DNA from 2 places in the Streptomyces sp. NPDC001728 genome. Region 2 is predicted to be linked to the other one. Evidence: riboswitches for the same ligand, from Rfam matches in the RefSeq annotation. Region 2 holds a riboswitch; the other holds the start of a gene.
What was found. A riboswitch is a leader RNA that binds a small molecule or an ion and turns the genes downstream of it on or off. The one in region 2 is predicted to bind glycine.

Region 1: another riboswitch for glycine. It lies ahead of gcvP (aminomethyl-transferring glycine dehydrogenase); the one in region 2 lies ahead of gcvT (glycine cleavage system aminomethyltransferase GcvT).

Annotation. Positions count from the first base shown of each region.
Region 1 covers NZ_JBEOZK010000025.1:9,069-13,472, forward strand. The annotation lists gene ABT154_RS29145 (DNA polymerase IV) at 44-1,483, shown strand; gene ABT154_RS29150 (PRC-barrel domain-containing protein) at 1,588-1,962, opposite strand; glycine riboswitch at 2,076-2,175, shown strand; gene gcvP (aminomethyl-transferring glycine dehydrogenase) at 2,353-4,404, shown strand, end outside.
Region 2 covers NZ_JBEOZK010000007.1:68,968-73,371, reverse strand. The annotation lists gene ABT154_RS13140 (enhanced serine sensitivity protein SseB C-terminal domain-containing protein) at 1-193, opposite strand, end outside; gene ABT154_RS13135 (enhanced serine sensitivity protein SseB) at 268-1,008, opposite strand; gene ABT154_RS13130 (AAA family ATPase) at 1,133-1,795, opposite strand; glycine riboswitch at 1,948-2,047, shown strand; glycine riboswitch at 2,049-2,160, shown strand; gene gcvT (glycine cleavage system aminomethyltransferase GcvT) at 2,218-3,393, shown strand; gene gcvH (glycine cleavage system protein GcvH) at 3,491-3,868, shown strand; gene glyA (serine hydroxymethyltransferase) at 3,901-4,404, shown strand, end outside.

The sequences.
Region 1 (4,404 bases), on a different contig from region 2:
TGCCGGGGCGGCGTTGTCAGTGGCGTAGGGCAGCATCGGACGTGTGAGAGCCGCGCCGACGATCCTGCATCTCGACATGGATGCGTTCTTCGCCGCCGCCGAGCAGGCGGCGAAGCCCAGCCTGCGCGGGAAACCCGTGGTCGTCGGAGGCCTCGGGCCGCGCGGGGTGGTCGCCACCGCCTCGTACGAGGCGCGCCGCTTCGGCGTGCACTCGGCGATGCCGATGGGCCAGGCCCGGCGGCTCGCGCCGAACGCCGCTTACCTCGTGCCCCGCTTCGCCTTCTATCGGTCGATCAGTGAGCAGGTCATGGAACTGCTCGGCCGGCTCTCCCCGCTCGTCGAGCCGCTCAGCCTCGACGAGGCCTTCGTCGACCTGGAGGCGGGGGGCGTGGCCGACGACAGCGCGAGCGCGCGGGCGGCCGGGGAGCGGCTGCGGGTCGACATCCTGGCGACGACGGGACTCACCGGTTCCGTGGGGCTCGCAGGTTCCAAGATGATCGCGAAGATCGCCTCCGAGGAGGCCAAGCCCGACGGGCTCGTCCTGATCGAGCCCGGCACCGAGCGCGAGCTGCTCGGCCCTCGGTCGGTGCGGATCCTGCCCGGGGTGGGGCCGGCCACGGGAGAGCATCTGCGGCGGGCCGGGATGACCACCGTGACCGACCTCGCGGAAGCGGGCGAGGACGAGCTCGTACGGCTGCTGGGGCGGGCGCACGGGGCCTCGCTGTACAGGATGGCCCGGGGGTACGACGACCGGCCCGTGGTGGCCGAGCGGGACGCCAAGTCGGTGTCCGTCGAGGACACCTTCGACGTCGACCTGCACGACCGGGTACGCATCCGGGTCGAGGTCGAGCGGCTCGCGGAGCGTTGCGTGGGGCGGCTGCGGGCCTCGGGGCACTCCGGGCGGACCATCGTCCTGAAGGTGCGGCGCTACGACTTCTCCACGCTGACCCGGTCCGAGACGCTCCGGGGGCCCACCGACGACCCGGGGGTGGTGCGGGAGGCGGTGGGGCGGCTGCTGGAGGGCGTGGACACGACCGGGGGCGTGCGGCTGCTCGGAGTGGGGGTGAGCGGGCTCGCGGACTTCACGCAGGAGGATCTGTTCGCCCAGGCGGAGGCGCGGGGCGCGGCCGAAGCCCGCGCGGAGGGGGAGACGGGGAGCGGCGCCGAAGCCGGTGACCGTGTGGCGGAGGGGGCGGCTGGGGCTGCCGTGTCCGCGCCTGGCGGCGCAGAGGCCGTGACGGGCGGGGAGACGGGCTCAGGAGGGGCCGAGGGAGCCGTGGAGCGGCACTGGTCGCCCGGTCATGACGTACGGCACGCGGTGTACGGGGCCGGGTGGGTCCAGGGGAGCGGGGTCGGGCGGGTCACGGTGCGGTTCGAGGAGCCGTGGTCCGGGCCGGGGCGGGTGCGGACGTTCTCCGTGGACGACCCGGAGCTGGAGCCGTCGGAGCCGTTGCCGCTGGTGCGTCGGGACGTGGGGGCGTGAGGGGCGTGCCCGGCCGTCGGCCGCGGATGTACCCGCACCGACCGTGCGGCTCGGTGCGGGTATGTCGAGGCGGGCCCGCCCGGTGGGCGGGCCGGGCTTCTCGGTCAGGTGCCGTCCTGGCCCGCCAGGCGGCCGAAGTCCGTGTCCGGGGTGTCCGTGGGAGGCGGCGGGAGGGCCATGCTGTAGTGGCGGTAGAGCTGGAGTTCCTGTTCCGGGGAGAGGTGGCGGCCCACGCCGAAGTCGGGCGCGTCCTTGATGAGGGCGCGTTCGTAGGGGACGTGGAGGCCGTCGCCGGCCAGCTCGCTCGGCTCCAGCGGGACGAAGGCGTCCCGGCTGAACAGGCCGGTGCGGACCGCGGCCCATTCGGGGATGCCGGTCGCGTCGTCCAGGTACACCTCGTCCACGGTTCCGATCTTGTGTCCCTTCCGGTCGAACGCCTTGCGGCCGATCAGGCTGCGCGGATCGATGTCGGTCTGCACGGTCCCTCCAACTGGTCGCAACTGCTCTACACCCCTACGAAAGTGCACAACTGGGATGTCGGCCACTTGAGCGACGGCAGCCGCAACCGCGCTGGTAGGCTGGCTGTGGCTGTCGACCCCGTGCGGGAGAGTCCTCCGGAGAAACCTTCCGGTGGACGCCGAAGGAGCAAATCCTCCCCGGAATCTCTCAGGCCCCTGTACCGCGCGGACGAGGTCACTCTGGAAAGCAGAGCGGTGTCCGACGGCATGCGCTCTCACCGACGGTGAAAGCCGGTGTGCCGCGAGGCGTGCCGGTGAAACTCTCAGGTTGAGATGACAGAGGGGGAGGCCGTCCGGGTACCCGCGCCGCGGTGCCCCTCGCAGGTCGTGACGACCAGGAGGCCTCCGTACATGACCGCCAACCGCACTCCGCTCTCCGAGCTCGAACAGGGCATTCCGTTCGAGCAGCGGCACATCGGGCCCGACGCCGAGGCGCGCGCCAAGATGCTCGCCCAGGTCGGTTACGGCTCCCTCGACGAGCTCACGGCCGCCGCCGTGCCGGACGTCATCAAGAACACCGAGGCGCTCGGCCTGCCGTCCGCGCGCACTGAGGCCGAGGTCCTCGCCGAGCTGCGTGACCTCGCCGACCGCAACCAGGTCCTCGCGCCCATGATCGGCCTCGGCTACTACGGCACCTTCACCCCGCCGGTGATCCTGCGGAACGTGATGGAGAACCCGGCCTGGTACACCGCGTACACGCCGTACCAGCCGGAGATCTCCCAGGGTCGCCTGGAGGCCCTGCTGAACTTCCAGACCGTCGTCGCCGACCTGACCGGGCTGCCCACCTCCGGCGCCTCGCTGCTCGACGAGGGCACCGCCGCCGCCGAGGCCATGTCGCTCGCCCGGCGCGTCGGCAAGGTCAAGAACGGTGTCTTCCTCGTCGACGCCGACGCCCTGCCCCAGACGATCGCCGTCATCGAGACCCGCGCCGAGCCGACCGGTGTCGAGGTCGTCGTCGCCGACCTCTCGGCGGGGATCCCGGCCGAGATCGCCGAGCGCGGTGTCTTCGGTGTGCTCCTCCAGTACCCGGGTGCCTCCGGCGCCGTCCGCGACATCAAGCCTCTGATCGACGCCGCCCACGAGCTCGGCGCGATCGTCACCGTCGCCGCCGACCTGCTCGCGCTGACCCTGCTCACCTCGCCCGGTGAGCTGGGCGCGGACATCGCCGTCGGCACCACCCAGCGCTTCGGCGTCCCGATGGGCTTCGGCGGTCCGCACGCCGGCTACATGGCCGTCCAGGACAAGCACGCCCGCTCGCTGCCCGGCCGTCTCGTGGGCGTCTCCGTCGACGCCGACGGGAACCGCGCGTACCGCCTGGCCCTCCAGACCCGCGAGCAGCACATCCGCCGCGAGAAGGCCACCAGCAACATCTGTACCGCTCAGGTGCTGCTCGCGGTCATGGCCGGCATGTACGCCGTCTACCACGGCCCCGAGGGCCTCCAGGGCATCGCGCGCCGCACCCACCGCTACGCCGCGATCCTGGCCGCCGGCCTCACCGCCGGTGGCGTGGAGCTCACCCAGGGCGCCTTCTTCGACACCCTCACCGCCCGCGTGCCCGGCAAGGCCGACGAGGTCGTCGCCGCCGCCCGCGAGGCCGGCGTGAACCTCTACCGCGTCGACGCCGACCACGTCTCGATGTCCTGCGACGAGACCACCGGCCGCGCCCAGCTCACCGCCGTCTGGGGCGCCTTCGGCGTCAAGGCTGACCTCGCCGACATCACAGCCCTGGACGCCACCGCCGAGGAGACGCTGCCCGCCGGGCTGCTGCGCTCCGACGCGTTCCTGACCCACCCGGTCTTCCACGCGCACCGCTCCGAGACCTCGATGCTGCGCTACCTGCGCAAGCTCGCGGACCGCGACTACGCGCTCGACCGCGGCATGATCCCGCTCGGCTCCTGCACGATGAAGCTGAACGCGACGACCGAGATGGAGGCGGTGACCTGGCCCGAGTTCGGTCAGATGCACCCCTTCGCCCCGGTCGACCAGGCGCAGGGCTACGTCACGCTCATCACCGAGCTCGAGGAGCGCCTCGCCGAGGTCACCGGCTACGACAAGGTGTCGATCCAGCCGAACGCCGGTTCGCAGGGCGAGCTGGCCGGTCTGCTGGCCGTCCGCGCCTACCACCGCTCCAACGGCGACGCGCAGCGCACCGTCTGCCTCATCCCGTCCTCCGCGCACGGCACCAACGCAGCCTCCGCGGTCATGGCCGGCATGAAGGTCGTCGTCGTGAAGACCGCCGACGACGGCGAGGTCGACGTCGAGGACCTGCGGGCCAAGATCGCCCAGTACCGCGACGAGCTGTCCGTGCTGATGATCACCTACCCGTCGACGCACGGCGTCTTCGAGGAGCACGTCGCCGACATCTGCGCCGAGGTCCACGAGGCCGGCGGCCAGGTGTACGTC
Region 2 (4,404 bases):
AGCCGAAGCCGTCGACCTCCATGTTCCCGTACTGGGCGTCGGCCGTGCCGGGCGAGCCGTGCCAGAGCAGCATCCGGAGTTCGCCGTCCGCGAGGGCGTGCAGCAACTGCTCGTACGCGTCGTAGCGTCCGGGTGCCACCTGGCGCAGCGTGTGCTCGACCTGATCGGTCGCAGCGGTGCCTGACGCGCTCACCCTGGGTCCCGCCCCTCTTTCGTCCACCACGTCTGTCCAGCTACCGGTTCAGTTCAGCTTAAGCAGGGGGCCGCTCACCCGGCGGCGCGCTGGTAGAAGGGGCGCACCCGCTCCAGCATCCAGTCGCCGACCGGGTCCTGCGCCATGTCGAGCAGGATGAGGTTGACCGGCCACGCCACCTCGACCCGGCCGAGGGCGCGGCCGAGGGCGTCCAGGGGTGCGTTGCGGTCGATGCCGTCCCAGGCGGAGAGCTGGACGCCGACGAAGAGGGCGGGTTCGGTGCCCTCGACGCTGGCGAGGGCGCGGCGGGCGGTGACGACGACGCCGGTGGCCTCGAACTCGGCGGCGGCGGCGGAGAGGAAGTCGACGGGGTCGTCCTGCCAGTCGGGCTCGAAGAGGCGGACCCGGCCGCCGCTCGCGGGGCCGTCGAGCGGGGTGCGTCCGGCACGGCAGAGTTCGACGACGGCGGGCGGGGGCAGCGGGACGCCGACGGTGCCGCCGGGGTTCACCGCGATGCCGAGCTGCGGGGGCAGGCCGCGGGCGAAGTCGCGGGCGGGGGCGACGGTGAAGGACATGTGGTCGCCGACGCAGGCGAGGAACTGTTGTTCGGAGCTGAACACGGGGACGTACGCCGCGCCGTCGATCTCCAGGGTGGGGAGGTCGAGGTCGGTGCTCTCGGCGCTGCCGCCGTTGGGCAGGGGCACCCAGACGGGGCTGCGGCCGAGTACTTCGACCAGCCGACCGCCGGCCTCCGGGTTGCCGAGTGAGGCGGCAAGGACCTCTTCGAGCTCATTGCCCGGCCACGTCACGTCCACGGTCCCGTTTCCCCTTCTCGCACGGCCTGCCGCACCGGCCGCCCGGCAGCACCCTAACGCCGCCCCGGTGGCGGCGTGGCCCAAAGGGTACGGAACGCGGCGGCCCGGGACCCGGGGGCGGCCGTCAGGCGGCCTCCCGGAAGCCGATCCTCCGCAGCGCGTCCGCCGCGTCCCGGTCGAGCAGGGTGGCGGAGGCGCAGCCGTGCGGCAGGCTGCCGGACTCGGCGGCCCGGAGGAGCCGGGCGACGGCCCGCCGGTGCCGGGCCATCGCGTAGGCCGAGACGCCCCGGCCGCGGGCGCGCTGGCCGGCGCGGGCGCAGTCCGGGGTGACGTCGAGGAGCAGGAGGTGCAGGGCACGGCCGCGGCGGCGGGCCTCGCGGGCGAGCCAGCCCCGCACCCAGGACTGGGTGCCGCAGTCGTGGACGATCACCCCGGCGCCGGAGCGCAGGGCGCGGCGGAGCCCGGCGTAGTGGGCGAGCCGGACGAGGGGGCGGTAGAGGGCGTACGGCAGGAGGCGGGGCATGCGGGCCTCCCAGCGCTCGCGGGCGTCCTGGGAGTCGATGCCGGTGCCCTCGGCGGCGCGCTTCATGAGGGTGGACTTGCCGCTGCCGGGCAGCCCGGAGACGACGACGAGGTCGCCGGCGGCGAAGGTGAGGGCGCGGGGGCCGCGGCCGCCGCGCTCGCGCAGGTCCCGCAGGAGCCGGCCCCGGCGACGGGTTCTGGCGCGGGCCCGCTGGGACGGTATGCCCGTACTCGGAGCGTATGCGCCGGTGTGCTGGAACCTCATCGCTTCTCCCCCCTGCCGGGCCTCAGGAGACCCTTGCCCAAGAAGTGTAAAGAAACAGTAATGAGACACAAGCGATTTGCCCCGCCGGGCCCTCGTGCAATGATGTGCGCGCCAGGCGCGCACAGTCGCCACACAATCGCATACCGGCCGCTCGAATCCGCGCGGGAGAGTTCCGGACCGCACAGCGCGTCCGGGCGCCGAAGGAGCAAGACCCTCCCTTGAATCTCTCAGGCCCCGTACCGCGCGGATGAGGCAGATCTGAAAAGCGGGACACCCTGCCGTGTCCCCACCCAAGGTGCAAGCCGATCTCTCGGTGACGAGATGCTCTCGGTGAACCTCTCAGGTTCCATGACAGATGGGGAGGACGTCCTCGCCGTCATGTGTTCGTCACCGATCACGCCCTTGGGATCCGGGAGCCACCCATGAGCACTGCCCCCCGTCCGACCGCCCACCCGTCGCCCGCCACCGCCCCAGACGAAAGCGCTGCGCGCCGCTCCCCCCTCCTGGCCCTGCATCGTTCCCTGGGCGCGACCATGACCGACTTCGCGGGCTGGGACATGCCGCTCCGGTACGGCAGCGAGCGCGACGAGCACGTCGCCGTCCGCACCAAGGCCGGTCTCTTCGACCTCTCGCACATGGGCGAGATCACCGTCACCGGGCCGCAGGCCGTCGAGCTCCTCGACCACGCCCTCGTCGGCAACATCTCGACGGTGGGCGTCGGCCGCGCCCGCTACACGATGATCTGCCGCGAGGACGGCGGCATCCTCGACGACCTGATCGTCTACCGCCTCGGCGAGACCGAGTACATGGTCGTCGCCAACGCCTCCAACGCCCAGATCGTCCTGGACGCGCTGGTCGCCCGCTCCGGCGGCTTCGAGGCCGAGGTCCGCGACGACCGCGACGCGTACGCCCTGATCGCCGTCCAGGGCCCGGAGTCCCCCGGCATCCTCAAGTCGCTCACCGACGCCGACCTGGACGGTCTGAAGTACTACGCCGGCCTGCCGGGCACCGTCGCGGGCGTGCCCGCGCTGATCGCCCGTACCGGCTACACCGGCGAGGACGGCTTCGAGCTGTTCCTCAAGCCCGAGCACGCCGAGGGCGTCTGGAAGGCGCTGACCGAGGCGGGCGCCCCGGTCGGTCTGATCCCCTGCGGTCTGTCCTGCCGTGACACGCTCCGCCTGGAGGCGGGCATGCCGCTGTACGGCCACGAGCTGACCACCGAGCTCACCCCCTTCGACGCGGGTCTCGGCCGGGTCGTGAAGTTCGAGAAGACGACGAACGAGGGCCGCTTCGTCGGCCGCGAGGCGCTGGAGAAGGCCGCCGAGCGCGCCGAGACCGCCCCGCCGCGCAAGCTCGTCGGCCTGATCGCCGAGGGCCGCCGCGTCCCGCGCGCCGGCTTCTCCGTCGTCAAGGACGGCGTGGTGATCGGCGAGGTGACCTCCGGCGCCCCGTCCCCGACGCTCGGCAAGCCGATCGCCATCGCGTACGTCGACGCGGCGCACGCCACGCCCGGCACCGAGGGTGTAGGTGTGGACATCCGTGGCACCCACGAGCCCTACGAGGTCGTGGCGCTGCCGTTCTACAAGCGCCAGAAGTGACGCATCCGCGCCGGAAGTGACGTATCCGTCTCACTTCGCGTCTCACCCCGTAAGACCCACGTTCATCAGTACTCCCCCGATCCAGGAGAATCAGGCCATGAGCAACCCCCAGCAGCTGCGCTACACCAAGGAGCACGAGTGGCTGTCGGACGCCGAGGACGGCGTCTCGACCGTCGGCATCACGGAGTTCGCCGCCAACGCGCTCGGTGACGTCGTCTTCGCACAGCTCCCCGAGGTCGGCGACACCGTCACCGCGGGCGAGACCTGCGGCGAGCTGGAGTCGACGAAGTCCGTGAGCGACCTGTACTCCCCCGTCTCGGGTGAGGTCGTCGCCGCGAACCAGGACGTGGTGGACGACCCGTCGCTGGTGAACACGGCTCCGTTCGAGGGTGGCTGGCTGTTCAAGGTACGTGTCGCGGGCGAGCCGGACGAGCTGCTCTCCGCCGACGAGTACACCGCGTTCTCCGCCGGCTGAGACCAGGCCCGAGACCCCCTAGGGATCGATTCATGTCGCTTCTGAACACTCCCCTCCACGAGCTGGACCCCGACGTCGCCGCCGCGGTCGACGCCGAGCTCCGCCGCCAGCAGTCCACCCTCGAGATGATCGCCTCGGAGAACTTCGCTCCGGTCGCGGTCATGGAGGCGCAGGGCTCCGTCCTCACCAACAAGTACGCCGAGGGCTACCCGGGCCGCCGCTACTACGGCGGCTGCGAGCACGTCGACGTGGCCGAGCAGATCGCGATCGACCGGATCAAGGACCTGTTCGGCGCCGAGTACGCCAACGTCCAGCCGCACTCGGGCGCCTCCGCGAACCAGGCCGCCCTGTTCGCGATCGCCCAGCCGGGCGACACGATCCTGGGTCTGGACCTGGCGCACGGCGGTCACCTCACCCACGGCATGCGCCTGAACTTCTCGGGCAAGCAGTTCAACGTGGTCGCGTACCACGTCGACGAGGCCGGTCTGGTCGACATGGCCGAGGTCGAGCGCCTCGCCAAGGAGCACCGCCCGAAG